2 regions of the Endozoicomonas sp. ALB115 genome follow, and region 1 is predicted to be linked to the other one. Evidence: predicted binding sites of a transcription regulator. Region 1 holds the regulator's gene; the other holds the start of a gene.

The links. Region 1 encodes LexA, which represses DNA repair genes until DNA is damaged. Its sites were predicted from a motif close to TACTGTNTANNTANACAGTA; they were not measured.
Region 2: recN (DNA repair protein RecN) is a predicted target of LexA. The motif match lies at 3,328-3,347, and genes of this name have one in related genera.

What each region holds. Positions count from the first base shown of each region.
Region 1 is NZ_JBLYZG010000052.1:3,009-10,621, reverse strand. Features, by position in the region: gene ACO6VE_RS18820 (PP2C family protein-serine/threonine phosphatase) at 1-543, opposite strand, end outside; gene ACO6VE_RS18815 (mechanosensitive ion channel family protein) at 580-1,617, opposite strand; gene nagZ (beta-N-acetylhexosaminidase) at 1,764-2,783, opposite strand; gene ACO6VE_RS18805 (L,D-transpeptidase family protein) at 2,810-3,292, opposite strand; gene ACO6VE_RS18800 (TetR/AcrR family transcriptional regulator) at 3,327-3,956, opposite strand; gene lexA (transcriptional repressor LexA) at 4,103-4,699, shown strand; gene ACO6VE_RS18790 (hypothetical protein) at 4,894-5,325, shown strand; gene ACO6VE_RS18785 (hypothetical protein) at 5,346-5,588, opposite strand; gene ACO6VE_RS18780 (DUF6586 family protein) at 5,717-6,193, opposite strand; gene topA (type I DNA topoisomerase) at 6,476-7,613, opposite strand, start outside.
Region 2 is NZ_JBLYZG010000021.1:57,920-65,532, forward strand. Features, by position in the region: gene fur (ferric iron uptake transcriptional regulator) at 115-525, shown strand; gene ACO6VE_RS11665 (DUF2158 domain-containing protein) at 811-1,107, shown strand; gene ACO6VE_RS11670 (DUF2158 domain-containing protein) at 1,195-1,521, shown strand; gene recN (DNA repair protein RecN) at 1,585-3,294, opposite strand; gene grpE (nucleotide exchange factor GrpE) at 3,528-4,142, shown strand; gene dnaK (molecular chaperone DnaK) at 4,348-6,279, shown strand; gene dnaJ (molecular chaperone DnaJ) at 6,445-7,587, shown strand.

The sequences.
Region 1 (7,613 bases):
AAGTGCCTGATAACCAAACATATCGCCACCAAGAATGCGGCTTGGTTTGAAATACCAGTTAAAATCCACACTCTGAATTTTCGCTGGCTCAGAGAGCAGACGAGCCTGTGTTTCTGCCGCCGACTCCAGGTCTTTTTCTATGGTATGTATTTTATGTTCAAGCGCCGCTTTTAATTCGATAATTCGAATGCCGGCATTCAGGCGCGCACCAAGCTCATCAAAATCCACTGGCTTATTGATAAAATCATCAGCACCACGGTTAATTCCTTCCACCACGGCCTCACGATCCGAGTTACCCGTTAGCAGCATGAAATAGATATAGTACCCAAAATCACTGTTACGGATCGCCTCACACAGCTCGATACCATCCATATTGGGCATCATCCAGTCGCTGATGACAATCCGGATATCAGGATGGCTTTCCAGAACATTCAGTGCTTCATAGCCGTCTGATGCCTCAAAAACACGATACCCCTGCTTTTTCAGAACCACAGACAAAATCATTCTCTGGTCACGGGCATCTTCAACAATCAGTATATCCATTAGCCTTGTTATCAATTTTCATCGTATTGAATATAACTACTGTGTTATCGACCCATCTGAAAGAATCCTTCGAGTCGGATAAGCGAATAACGCCCCTTCCTCGTTAACAACCGCTGCAATCAGAAGCAAAATAGATTGTTGAGCTTTTAAAAAACCAACACGATCCGTTCTTGTGATATGCACCCGAACCTGACATAAAAGGGCAGAATCATCATAACGGATGAAAACGGCATAATGAGGCTCACGACTGTCAACCTCGGGAACCTGTTGAACAAGATCATCTATGCGACTGAGAATGCGGGGTATTTTGCCAATATCCTCGTAACGAAGAGCAAAATTTTCAATCATTCGGCGGTTTTTCATTCGAGTGGCATTCTCCACCACGATGCCGGTAAAGATTGAGTTTGGAACATAAATAGGCCGTCTATCAAAGGTTCTTATTTTTGTCAGACGCCAGCCAACCTTTTCGATATGCCCTTCAATGGATCGGTCCGGAGAGCGAATCCAGTCACCCTCGGTAAAAGGACGATCCAACATCAGCATTAATCCACCGAAAAAGTTTGCCAGCCAGTCCTTGGCAGCAAGACCCAGAATAATACCGCCAATACCACCAAAGGCCAGAAGGGTTGACAGGCTATAGCCGAAGGCCTGGGCAAGACTCAACAATGTAGAAACAACGATAATCAGCTGCACTGAACGGGCAATCACTGAAGGCGATAAACGCTCACGCCACCGCTCGCCCATGGAATCCAGCACCTCTGGCATATTCAGGCTGATTTCCCAGATAAACCAGGCCGGATAGATGGTCAGAATGAGTTTTTGAATCAGTTGCAGGGTTTCATTGACATCCGACCGCTCAAGCCCCGGCCAGTAATGCGCCGAATAGAGAATGAACAACACCCAGGGCAGCGTCAGCAAGGGTCTGTGCAGTATGTTGATAGCCAGGCACCAGAAGACCCGTTCCGGCCCCTTTTGCTCACCATGGGCCAACCACTTTATGCCATAAAATGAAGCAGCAGCCAGCAAAAAGGCAATCATCAAATGAGAATAGAACGAGATAAATTCGGGGTTCATAATCGGGATCATTCAGGGATTTCAGTTGGTTATTTTTATAAATTGTAGCCAGTTTGTTTACTATCCTCTTTCAAGCATTCCTACAACCGCTTAGAAAGAAAGTTTCCCTGAATTGCCGGACGGTGATGGCCATGGCACCATTAAAGTCAGCCTGTTCCAAAAGCTTCTACCAGCATTTTACGCGCCTTCCTGTAGCGCTCTGACTGTTCAAGAGACGCCCAGTCAGTGTAAGAGTCAGGCATCAAACCATCCGGACCGACACCCTGTAAACCCGAGCCGTCTATCTCAGCCAGTACCTCCCGAACCCCCTGACGATTACAGATAATCAGGAGATCACAACCAGCATCCAGGGCTGCCCTGGCCCTGGCAGGATAACTGCCGGTTTTCGCCGCTCCCTCCATCGACAGGCAATCGCTGATAACCAGCCCCTCAAATGACAGCTGATTGCGTAACACCCCTTTCAGCCATTCTGAAGAATAACCCACCGGATGCCGGTCAATAGCGGGAAACAGGATATGGGCCGACATTAATGCCTCAACCCCCTTTTGAATCATTACCCGGAAAGGCTCCAGGTCCGACTGACAGATCTCATCAAAAGTACGATCATCCAGGGGAAGGCTCACATGGGAATCAGCATCCACATTCCCATGGCCCGGAAAGTGCTTGATAACCACAGACATTCCCGCTTCATGAACCCCATCAATCCACAATGAGGCCAGGTGATTCACCTGCTCAATCGAACGCCCAAAAGCCCGATCTCCCACGATCGACGTTTTACCATGATCAATATCCAGCACCGGCCCCAGGCAAAGATCTATCCCGCAGGCCAGCAACTCAGAGGCCATCAGCCAGCCTGACTGATAAGCCATCTGATACTGCTGATCCGGGTCAAATGCCCCATAAGCCTGCGCCGGGGGTAGACGGGTAAATCCGTCCTTGAAGCGTTGCACACGCCCACCTTCCTGATCCACACAGATTAACAGATCCCGACGAACATTCCGGACAGAACGAACCATGGCAATTAACTGTTCCCGACTCTGATAGTTCCTGGAAAAAAGGACAATACCCGCAACACCGGGCAGGGAAAGCAGCTGGTGTTCTTCGGCGGTCAGCTGCACTCCCTCGAGATCAATCAAAAGAACACCACGGTTCAGGCCTGTTGGCACGACTCTATCCTCTAAAAAAAACGGTATCAGCTAAGCTGTATATCTATCCTGGTACCGGTATCTACACGGTCAAACAGATCGATAATATCTTCCCCATGCATTCGGATACATCCCCGCGAGCCGGGTTCACCCATCACTGCCGTATCCGGCGAACCGTGGATATAGATATAGCGACGCATGGTATCAACATTACCCAGCCGGTTATATCCGGGCTCCAGGCCACTGAGCCATAAAATTCTGGTTAATATCCAGTCCTTTCTTTCAGGGTACTGCTGACAAAGCCCGGGGGAATAAATCTCACCGGTAAAGCGACGTCCGACAAATACTGAATTAGTCGGCAGACCGGCACCAATTTTCGCCCGGATAACATGCTGACCAAGAGGTGTTTGCCAGCTCCCCTCCTGCTGCCCGACTCCCTTGCTGGCAGTAGACACAGAATAAACACGGCGCTTGCCGTCCTTCTCATGCAGCACCATCTCCTGACTGGCAATATGAACAGTAAGATGCATCGGTAAATCAAGCTCTGTATGGTTAAATGATCCGTCAGGTGTGCGATCTTAGACCTGCCGCCATGAAAGGCACCATCTTTCTCATGATATCTTCCAGTTCAGTCCTGACCCCATAATCGCTTTCCGCAATAGCCCTCAGTGCATCCGCTCCTGAAAGGGTAAACACAGCGGAACCCAGAATAAAATAGACGCGCCAGAACAGGTCATTCAATGGCAACTCAGGACACGCTTTTACCAGCAACTCCAGATAAGCCTGGAATACTTCCCCGTAGACGTCGCGCAAATATTTCTTCAGATGCCCCTGGCCCTGTGTGTAGGCCAGGCCAATCATCCTCATACAAACAGAGAGATCTTCAGGGCTGCGGGGTTTAACCGCCATGATCTGATCCACCAGTAAATGAAGTATTTCTTCCAGATCAAGAACGTCATTATTATCCTGATATCGCACAAGAGCCCCGGAAAGATTGCTGACAAAAGGATCAAGAAAACGGGAAAAGACCGCCTGGATCAGGGATTTTTTGGAGCCGAAGTGGTAATTAACAGCGGCCAGGTTAACACCCGCCTGACTGGTAATTGAACGCAGCGAGGTCTCTGCGAACCCATGCTCAGCAAATAACTTCTCGGCAGCGTCCAGAATCCTGTCTACTGTCGCTGACTGTGACATGTCTGTAAAACCTCCAATGTAAACATTTGTTTAAAACTAACGTTTGCCAACTGAAACATCAAGTTAGATTAATAAGACAGGGGTGGTTGCAGTCAGCAAAATACTGTATATAATTACATGTACTGTATAAAAACACAGATTTAATCATGTATAAATTGACCAAGCGCCAGACTGAGATTCTTGAACTGATCAAATCTCATATAGAAGAGACCGGTTTCCCCCCCACTCGTGCAGAAATCGCACAGACCTTCGGGTTCCGATCACCCAATGCAGCAGAAGAACATCTCAGAGCCCTCGCCCGCAAGGGAGCTATCGAGATCACCCCCGGAACCTCAAGAGGTATCCGAATCCCCGGCACTGAATCTTCCGGCCTGCCTATTGTAGGACAGGTTGCTGCAGGAAGCCCCATTCTTGCCCAGGAACATATTGAAGACCACCTGTCCATCAACCCTGATTTCTTTTCCCCCAAAGCAGACTTCATGCTTCGGGTAAAAGGGATGAGCATGAAGGATATCGGTATTCTTGACGGGGACCTTCTGGCTGTCCATAAAACATCAACCGCAGCCAATGGCCAGATTGTCGTTGCCAGAATTGACGACGAAGTAACGGTCAAACGTTTTGAACAGGTTAAAAACAGAATTTACCTGCACCCGGAAAACAAAGAATTCAAGACAATCGAAGTAGACCTCAGCGTTGATACCTTTGCTATCGAAGGACTGAGTGTGGGGGTTATCAGGAACTAGTGCGGCTAAGCGTTATTACCCGTAAACCACGTTCACCCTGAGCGGAGTCGAAGGGTGCTTGGCACGATCTATCAGAGTCCGGAGTTTCCGCCTTTAGGCCCTATGGGTCCTTCGACAAGCTTCAGGACGAACGGTATGGGCAACAGCGCTTAGCAGCACTAGACCCTGACGATCTCTGATGTAGAGGACCTGACATGCAAGCATTAACACCATCATCCAGTCAGAACGGTAACGCTCCCTGCATTGACAGTGAACCTGTCAGCTTTATTGATGAGCTGATTCTCTCAGGCCCGCCCTGGCAATCAGGACGTTTTCTGAAGACTGTTCTGTATGAGCTGGCTAACCATCAGGATCAACGCTGGCTTACCCTGATACTGTCCAGTGAACAGGCAAAAAGCACCATAAACTGGCTGAAGTCATCGGGCATCAGCAGGCAGCGCCTTCAGGTTCTCAACCCTTCCGCAGTGGCAGACCCACTGAAACTCACTCGCAAGGCACTGGCCTCAGGCACCAGCCACACCGTGGTCAGCTGGATCGAGCAGATGGATAGCATCACACTCTCTGAACTCGAGACCGCCGCTCGCTCAGGTCGATGTCAGGGACTGGCAATCAGGAACAGAGGATAACTGGAGGGTCTGTATGACGGTTAATGAAGAACCCGGTTTTCAGGGATGTATTCTCCAGCGTCAGCTTCTGTTTTACGCCCGACTTCTTCTATGCAGGCATCCAGCATAGCCTTGGCTACCTCCACCTGATCTCCCTGGAGAAAGTCAAGCAACTCCCGGGAGAATGACATGGTAACCAGAGGCTCGGCGTTCTCCTCATCACTGCGACGCAAAACGATTTCGCCGGAAGGCAGTTCAACAATTTCAAGAAACGACGCTGACATAAATAGTGATACCGGGATTTTAGGGTTAGCGGTGAAGCATTGTGCATTAGCCAGCAGAGGCTTTCAAGATATCAGCCCTAAAGAGCTGAATATGGCTGGCAATGAACAAACCTGAAAACATCAGAAACCTACCACTCCAGGCTGAAGTTCCGACTATAGGTAACCAGCTCCTTCAAGGACTCAAGCACAGAAAGAAAGCCTTCTGACTGATCAAACCGCACACTATTGGCATTAAACAGAGGAATTTCATTCCGCTCAACACTTTTACGCTGTATAGGCATGGCACAGTCCTGATGACTTTTTAATAACGCCGACAACCAGGAATCATGTTGCTCAAGACGTTCAATGTACTGCAACTCAGTAGACACCTCTCCCTTATGATGAACACTGTTCATTGCCTCATCAAGAGAGGGTAGCTGATTTACCGGCAAACGGTAATTCGTCATAATTTCCGCCAGTAACGAGCGGTAAGCCTGAACCATTGCATTCAGACAGGCCTCACGAAATGCCGACTTGGCAAGATCATCAGCATCTTCCCAGGCATCCAGCAACAAACGGGCGTGAAAGAGCATTTTATTGGTATATCCCTGCCAATTGTTTGTCATAACCAACTCCATCAATCTTTCGGGAACAACTTGTGCTTTGTCGAACTCAAAGTTTATAAGTAGCTGGCCATATGAAATCACATATTTCTGGCTACTTGGGCAGGTGCTATGCGAGGCACAACGGAGGGAGCATAGCCGTAGCTATGTGACCGGAGTTGTAACGAAGCATAGTGCCTGAACAAGGAGTCAGAAATATGTGATTTCATATGGTTAGCTACTTAACAGCCATAATACAACAGGGCTTCATAGCCCTGTCTCACGAACCTGGGGTTTGAGATAAATCTAACCGGACTGGCGCTTTTTAGACTGCTTTTCATGCCAGCGGCCATCTTCAAATACCGCACTCCAGCCCGTTGCCTTACCATCAAGCTCGGACATAACGTACTGCTGTTTGGTCTTACGGCTGTAACGAATAATTGCCGGATTGCCATCAGGGTCCTGACGGGGAGCATCCATCAGATAACCGTATTTAGGGTCGATCATGGCCTGATGGGGCAATAGCTCCGCCACCAGCGGAGCACGGGTCTCTCTGTTCTTGGGAAATTGACTGGCCGCAAGGAACAATCCGGACGCGCCATCCCTGAGCACATAATGGTCATCAACTTTTACGCACTTTAACTCAGGCATGGGCACTGGCTCCATTTTGGGTGGAGCAGGCTCACCACTTTTCAGCAACTTTCTGGTGTTCTTGCATTCACTGTTGGTACAACCAAAATATTTGCCAAAGCGCCCGGTTTTCAACTGCATTTCACTGCCGCACTTATCACAGTCAAGTACGGGGCCATCATAACCTTTTAATTTGTAACTCCCCTTCTCCACCTCAAAGCCGGAACAATCAGGGTTGTTACCACAGACGTGTAACTTTCTCTGCTCATCAATCAGATAGCTTTCCATCGCGGTAGAGCACTTGGGACAACGACGCATGGCTCGCAGGGCATTAACCTCGGCGTATTCATCATCGGCGTCTTCCACCTCTTCACCGGGAACCAGGTTAATCGTCGTTTTACAGCGTTCCTTCGGTGGCAGTGAATAACCGGAACAACCCAGAAACACCCCGGTCGATGCAGTACGAATCATCATGGGTCGATGGCAAGTAGGACACTCTATATCGGTCAGGGAGGGTTCATTTGCGCGCATCCCTCCTTCACTCTGTTCAGCCTGGGTTAACTGAAGGGTAAAGTCGGTATAAAAATCATCAAGAACCTGCTTCCAGTTTTTTTCACCTTCAGCAATATCATCGAGTTTCTCTTCCATTCTTGCCGTGAAGTGAAAGTCCATGAGCTCATTAAACGACTCATTCAGACGATCAGTGACAATATCGCCCATTTTTTCCGCATAAAAGCGGCGATTCTTCACTGAAACGTAACCACGGTCCTGAATGGTGGAAATAATCGACGCATAGGTCGACGGCCGACCAATA
Region 2 (7,613 bases), on a different contig from region 1:
CAGACTTCCACTATCTTGCTCAAAAATGACTAGCAGCCTGCTCGCAGAGCAAAATGAAAAAGCTGCACGAAAATGTGATAATAGCAGGATTATCTTGCAAAGGGTTAGGGAAACGTGTTGGAAAATCAAGAGTTACGCAAAGCAGGACTAAAAGTCACCCTGCCTCGTGTGAAGATCCTGCAGATCCTTGAAGGTGCCGAAGAGAAGCATATGTCGGCGGAAGATGTCTACAAGGCTCTGCTTGAAGCTGAAGAGGATGTGGGTTTGGCCACCGTCTACCGGGTACTGACCCAGTTTGAGAGTGCCGGTTTAGTGGTTCGCCATAACTTTGATGGCGGTCATTCCGTGTTTGAGCTCGCCCGCGGGGGGCACCATGATCATATGGTTTGCATGGAGAGCGGAGACGTTATCGAGTTTATTGACGAAGAAATCGAGAAACGTCAGTACGCTATTGCTGAAAAGCACGGCTTTGAAATTGTGGATCACAATCTGGTGATCTATGTACGTCCAAAGAAGAAAAAATAAGCAGCATTAAAAAAGAAAAAAACAAGAGTTAACCTCTAACCTGTGAGATCACTTGCCCCCTCTGCTTCTGCCGAGGGGGAATTCATTTTTTCTTCAATAGGTTAGTGAAATTAATCAGAACGGATAGATCAACATTCGTTTCGTAATTGATCCCTTGATTTTTGTGCCAAACCAGATAGTTAAACGTAACTATCCAATCAAAAACTCCGTCAAGAGCAAAACGATGGAACTAACATAATAAAAAAATGTCTATTAAAAGACTTTCAATCAAAAGGAATCAAACAAATGGAAATAAGAGCCAGAATCGGTCAACTTGTCCGCTTACGAGCCGGTGGTCCCGTACTGTGTGTTACGTGCGAATACCCTATGGCTGATGGATCTTATAGCTATACCTGCCAGTGGTTTGAAGATGACAGACTGAGAGATTACACCTTTCCAATCGTAGCCCTTGAACCTGTGGAAGGTGAGTTTGAAGCCAGTATTAAGGGTCAGCCCGGCACCGAAGTGGAAACAGAAGCAAAAGCAGAAGTAGATACAGAAGTGGAAGCAGAAGAGGGCGATAAGGGTAAAAACTATCACTAATACTCATTCATGAATAAACGATGGAACTAATATGATTAAACAATGTCTATTAAAAAAACTATCAAACTTGCATAAGGATTCAAAAATATGGAAATAAGAGCAAAAATCGGTCAACTCGTCCGCCTGAGAGCCGGTGGCCCGGTACTTTGCGTTACCTATGAATACCCGATGGAGGATGGTACTTATAGTTACTGCTGCGAGTGGTTCGAATATGAAAAACTCAGACACTCAACCTTTCCAATCGTAGCCCTTGAGCCCGTGGAAGGTGATTTTGAAATTGATATTGAGGTTCAGCTCGACCCTGAAGCAAAGACAAAGGCTGATGCAGAGACAGAACCAGAATCAGAATCAGAATCAGAATCAGATAATGAAGCAGACAAAAAAGGTGGCAAACCAGGTAAAAATTTTCATTAACTCCGCCACATCCAAACCTGTGAGGTTGCTTTAATTCATTTAAAGCAATCTCACCGGAAGCATTTATACGGCTTGCACCTGAGCCTGAAACAGCATCTCCTGGGCATGACTTAATGTTGGTGCAGTCAGTTCAACACCTCCCAGCATTCGGGCAATTTCGTGTACGCGATGTTCACCATCCAGCTTGAGAATACGGGTGCTAGACGCCTTACGACTGACTTTCTTACTGACGTGCAGATGCTGATGGGCCTGGGATGCTACCTGGGGCTGATGGGTAACACACAGCACCTGCCCTTTTTTACCCACTTCTCTCAACATACTGCCCACAATTTCTGCCGTGCCGCCGCCAATACCCACATCTACCTCATCAAACACCAGCGTTGGCGTTGACGCGGTTTGCGCAATAATTACCTGAATGGCCAGACTGATTCGGGAAAGCTCTCCACCGGAAGCTACTTTGGCCAGGGCGCGCGGAGGTTGCCCCGGGTTGGTGGTCACCAGGAACTCGATGGATTCAAAGCCTTGAGAGGCAACCGTGCGATCAGGAATGTCTGTTAGCTCGACACAGAACTTACCTTTGGGCATACCCAGCAAGGCAATGCGTTCAGACACCTGTTTTTCCAGTTTTCGCGCGGCGGCCCTGCGTCTGGCAGACAGTTTTTCGGCTAACTGATTGTGTTTTTTCTGCTGCTGTTCCAGGGACAGTTCCAGGTCGGCTACCTGTTCATCATGACACTGAACTTTTTCCAGCTCTTCGCTGATCTGTTGTTGTTTCTCCAGCAACGCTTCTGGCTGGATACGGTGTTTGCGGGCCAGATCAAAAATAGCACTGAGCCGGTCTTCGATTTCCCGGGCCCTTTGTGGATCGGCATCAAAGTGATCAATAAAATGATTCAGCTCGCCAACCGCTTCCTCCACCTGAATCTGCGCGGATGACAGCATCTCCAGAGAGTTATTGATGGCGGCATGCTCAAGCTGCAGTTCACTGAGGCGGTGCAGGCAAAAAGAGAGCTGCTGCAGCAAATTATCACCATCATCACTGGTACAAACCCGGGTGATCTGATGGCAGGCCGATAAGGTTGCACCGGCCTGGGATTGCTGGCGATGCTCCTGCTCCAACTGCTCAACCTCCCCGGGCTGAAGGTTTAACTGCTCCAACTCATGCAACTGATAACTCAGCAGTTGAACCCGCTCTTCCCGGTCCTGCTGATCGGACAATAAAGCATGCAATTGCGCAGAGGTCTGGCGGTAATCTGCGGCCATATCCGCTACTTCCCGGGACAGCGCCAGCGAGCCGGAAAACTCATCCAGCAGCTCAGCGTGATTGCTCTTTTTCAACAGTGATTGGTGGGCATGCTGACTGTGAATATCGATTAACAACTCCCCCAGCCCCTTCAACTCGGCCAGTGTGACCGGGATACCATTGATATAGCCCCGGGAGCGACCTTCACGGGTCACCACCCGGCGCAAAATACATTCGTTCGCCGAGGATTCGGAACCGCCAGCATGCTCACTGTCATAATCTCGCTCCTGCAACCACTCTATTGCGGCAGGTATGCGTTGAAGGTCAAAGCAGGCGCGGATATCGGCCCGATCAGCACCATCACGCACACAGTCGCTGCCCGCCCGCCCCCCCAGGGCCAGCCCGAGGGCATCCAGCATAATGGATTTACCGGCACCCGTTTCCCCGGTGATGGCGGTCATCCCGGGATTGATGTCCAAGTTAAGGTGGTCAACGATGGCATAGTTGCTGATGGAAATTTGGTTCAGCATGGCAGCTCTCACGATCCCAATTGCATATCGGGTTACTGTTTATTTATACAGTAAACTTAAAACCCGAATTGGTAAAGCAAATTTCCCCTTGAATAAGCTGCCATGAACCCCATATTAGGCTATCACTTAATATTTACTTTTGCCGGGGCCCTACGGAAGCACTACGGCCCATAACACGAAGACACGTTCCAGCCAGCATTTCAGGCTGGATTGACATCCGGAGAAACGTTGGAATGACTGTAGAAAACACCAAAGCAGAAGATCAGGCCGAGCAACCTGAAGCCAACGAAACTGAAATTTCTGCTGACGCTGAGGCAGCCGTTGACCCGATTCTGGAAGAGGCGGCTGATTCAGAAGATCAAGCCGAAGAGCAGGCCAACGACGATAGCGCCAGACGAATCGAAGAACTCGAAGAGCAGCTAGCCCAGGCTAAAGACCAGGCGCTGCGCGCTCATGCCGAAGCCATGAACACCAAGCGCCGCGCAGAGCAGGACGTTGAAAAAGCCCACAAATTTGCCCTGGAGAAGTTCGTCAACGAACTGATCCCTGTGGTTGAGAGCCTGGAAAAAGGTATTGAAAGCGCAGAACAGGGTGAAGGTCAGCACGAGACCATGCTCGAAGGCATGCGCCTGACCCACAAGCAGCTGCTGGATGCCCTGGCAAAATTCAGTGTTGAGCAGGTTAACCCTGAAGGCCAGCCGTTCGACCCGAACTTCCATCAGGCCATCTCCATGGTGCCCAACCCGGATATGGAACCCAACACCGTGATGAATGTCTTCCAAAAAGGCTACACACTGCACGGTCGTGTTATCCGTCCGGCCATGGTGGTGGTTTCCAAAGCGGCTTAACCAAAGAGGGGCTCCGGGAGGCTGATCGAGAATCTTGCAAGAGCCCCTTGAAAAAGCAAAGACCGCTCCCATATAGCAAACCAAGATCGTGGTAATCACCACCTAAACGCTGTTTCACCAGACTCAACATCGGTTGAAAGCATTGGGCAGCGAACAAAGATTTCAAAGTTTTCCGCCCTGATTATGGGCAATGGAGAGACTCAAAATGAGTAAAGGCAGAATCATTGGTATTGACCTGGGTACCACCAACTCCTGTGTGGCGATCCTGGACGGCGATAAATCCAAAGTCATCGAAAACGCTGAAGGCGCACGTACCACCCCTTCCATCATCGCCTACACCGACGACGGTGAGATTCTGGTAGGCCAGCCAGCCAAGCGCCAGGCGGTTACCAACCCCGACAACACCCTGTTCGCCATCAAGCGTCTGATCGGCCGTCGCTTTAAAGACGACGTCGTTCAAAAAGACATCAAGATGGTTCCGTACAAAATCATCGAAGCGGACAACGGCGATGCATGGGTTGAGGTTAAAAGTGACAAGAAAGCACCGCCTCAGATCTCTGCCGAAATCCTGAAGAAGATGAAGAAAACCGCTGAAGACTATCTGGGCGAGTCAGTAACTGAAGCGGTTATTACCGTTCCTGCCTACTTCAACGATTCCCAGCGTCAGGCTACCAAAGACGCAGGCCGTATCGCGGGTCTGGAGGTCAAGCGGATCATCAACGAGCCAACCGCTGCGGCGCTGGCTTACGGCATGGACAAGAAAAAAGGCGACCAGACCATCGCCGTTTATGACCTGGGTGGCGGTACTTTCGACGTATCCATCATCGAGATCGCTGACGTAGATGGCGAGCACCAGTTTGAAGTACTGGCCACCAACGGTGACACCTTCCTGGGTGGTGAAGACTTCGACCTGCGCCTGATCGAATACCTTGCCGACGAATTCAAAAAAGACCAGGGCATCGACCTGAAAGGCGACCCACTGGCCATGCAGCGTCTGAAAGAAGCCGCTGAGAAAGCCAAGATTGAACTGTCTTCTACTCAGCAGACAGACGTCAACCTGCCTTACATCACTGCCGATGCCACCGGTCCCAAGCACCTGAACGTTAAAGTCAGCCGTGCCAAGCTGGAATCCCTGGTAGAAGACCTGGTTGCCCGTTCTCTGGAGCCATGCCGCATCGCGGTCAAGGACTCTGACCTGGACCTGTCTGACATCGACGAAGTTATCCTGGTGGGTGGTCAGACCCGTATGCCACTGGTTCAGCAGAAAGTGGCCGAGTTCTTTGGTAAAGAGCCTCGCAAGGACGTTAACCCTGACGAAGCGGTGGCCATGGGTGCTTCCATCCAGGCTGCGGTTCTGGCCGGTGACGTCAAAGACGTTCTGCTGCTGGACGTTACTCCGCTGACCCTGGGTATCGAAACCATGGGCGGCGTAATGACGCCACTGATCGAAAAGAACACCACCATCCCGACCAAAAAGTCCCAGGTGTTCTCTACGGCCGACGACAACCAGGGCGCAGTCACCATTCACGTGTTGCAAGGTGAGCGCAAGCAGGCGACTCACAACAAGTCCCTGGGCCGTTTCGACCTGGCAGACATTCCGCCAGCACCTCGCGGCATGCCTCAGATCGAAGTCAGCTTCGACCTGGATGCCAACGGTATTTTGAATGTTTCGGCAAAAGACAAGGCAACTGGCAAAGAACAGTCTATTGTGATCAAGGCATCTTCCGGTCTGTCGGACGAAGAGATCGATCAAATGGTCAAGGATGCTGAAGCCAACGCAGCAGACGACAAGAAGTTCGAAGAGCTGGCGGCGGCCCGTAACCAGGCTGACAGTCTGGCGCACGCAACCCGCAAGACGCTGGAAGAAGCCGGTGACAAGGCCACTGAAGAAGAGAAGGCGGCCATCACCAAGGCGATCGAAGACGTTGAAGCCGCGGTCAAAGGTGACGATAAGGAAGAGATCGAAGCCAAGACCAAGGCACTGTCTGAAGCCTCTGCCGGTCTGGCCCAGAAGATGTATGCTGAAGCTCAGCAGCAGGGCGAAGCCCAGGCTGATGCCGGTGCCGACCAAAAGGCGGATGCAGCTGACGACGCCGTTGACGCTGAATTTGAAGAAGTAAAGGATGACAAGAAGTAAGACCAACTCGATCATCAATGACTGATGATAAGGTCACAACGCGGGATTCATTCCCGCGTTGTCGTATATATCAAAATGATGGCTTTGTCAGACTTGACCATGAATCCAGTTAGCTCTGTGTTTTCATGCTCGACTGGTGAATGCAGGTAGCTCAGGGTTTTTCTGATGTCAAAACGCGACTACTACGAAGTGCTGGGTGTAGAAAGGAGCGCTTCAGACAAGGACATAAAAAAGGCCTATCGTCGTATGGCCATGAAATATCACCCCGACCGTAACCCGGGTGATAAAGCAGCGGAAGATAGCTTCAAGGAAATCAACGAAGCCTTTGAAATTCTTTCCGACAGCGAGAAAAAAGCGGCCTACGATCAGTACGGCCACGCCGGTGTCGACCCGAACATGGGTGGCATGGGCGGTGCTGGCGGTTTTGCCGGTGGTAATTTCGGCGATATTTTCGGCGATGTCTTTGGTGACATTTTCGGTGCTGGCGGTGGTCGCAGCCGCAGTTCCGTCCAGCGTGGTGCCGATCTCCGCTATCAACTGGAACTCAGCCTTGAAGAAGCCGTTCGCGGCGTTAGCAAGAAAATCCGTATTCCGACACTGGTGAGCTGTAACGGGTGTGATGGCTCCGGTGCGAAAAAAGGCACTCAGCCTGTCAGCTGTACCACCTGTGGCGGTATTGGTCAGGTGCGTATGCAGCAGGGCTTTTTCTCTGTGCAGCAAACCTGCCCTGACTGTCGCGGCACAGGCAAGATGATTAAGGACCCCTGTAACGTCTGTCACGGTGAAGGCCGCGTTCAGGAATACAAGACCCTCTCCGTCAAGATTCCTCCCGGTGTTGATACCGGCGACCGTATCCGTCTGGCCGGTGAAGGCGAAGCGGGTGTCAATGGTGGACCAGCCGGAGACCTGTACGTTCAGGTCAGTGTTGCTGATCATCCGATCTTCCAGCGTGACGGCAAACACCTCTACTGTGAAGTACCCATCACATTTGTCGATGCCGCACTGGGCGGTGAACTGGAAGTCCCCACCCTGGAAGGCCGGGTGAAGCTGAAGATTCCAGCGGAAACCCAGACGGGTAAACTGTTCCGTCTGCGTGGCAAGGGTGTTGTCCCGGTCCGTGGTGGCAGTGCCGGAGATCTGATGTGCCGGGTTGTGGTTGAGACTCCAGTGAAACTGACGGAGCGTCAGAAAGAGTTGCTCAAGGAGCTGGATGACACCTTCAAAAAAGAAGGTGCCGGTCACCAGTCGCCTAAAAAGCAATCCTTCTTTGATGGCGTCAAGAAGTTCTTTGACGATATGACTTCCTGATCCCCCCCTCAAAAGGCCTCTGTTAT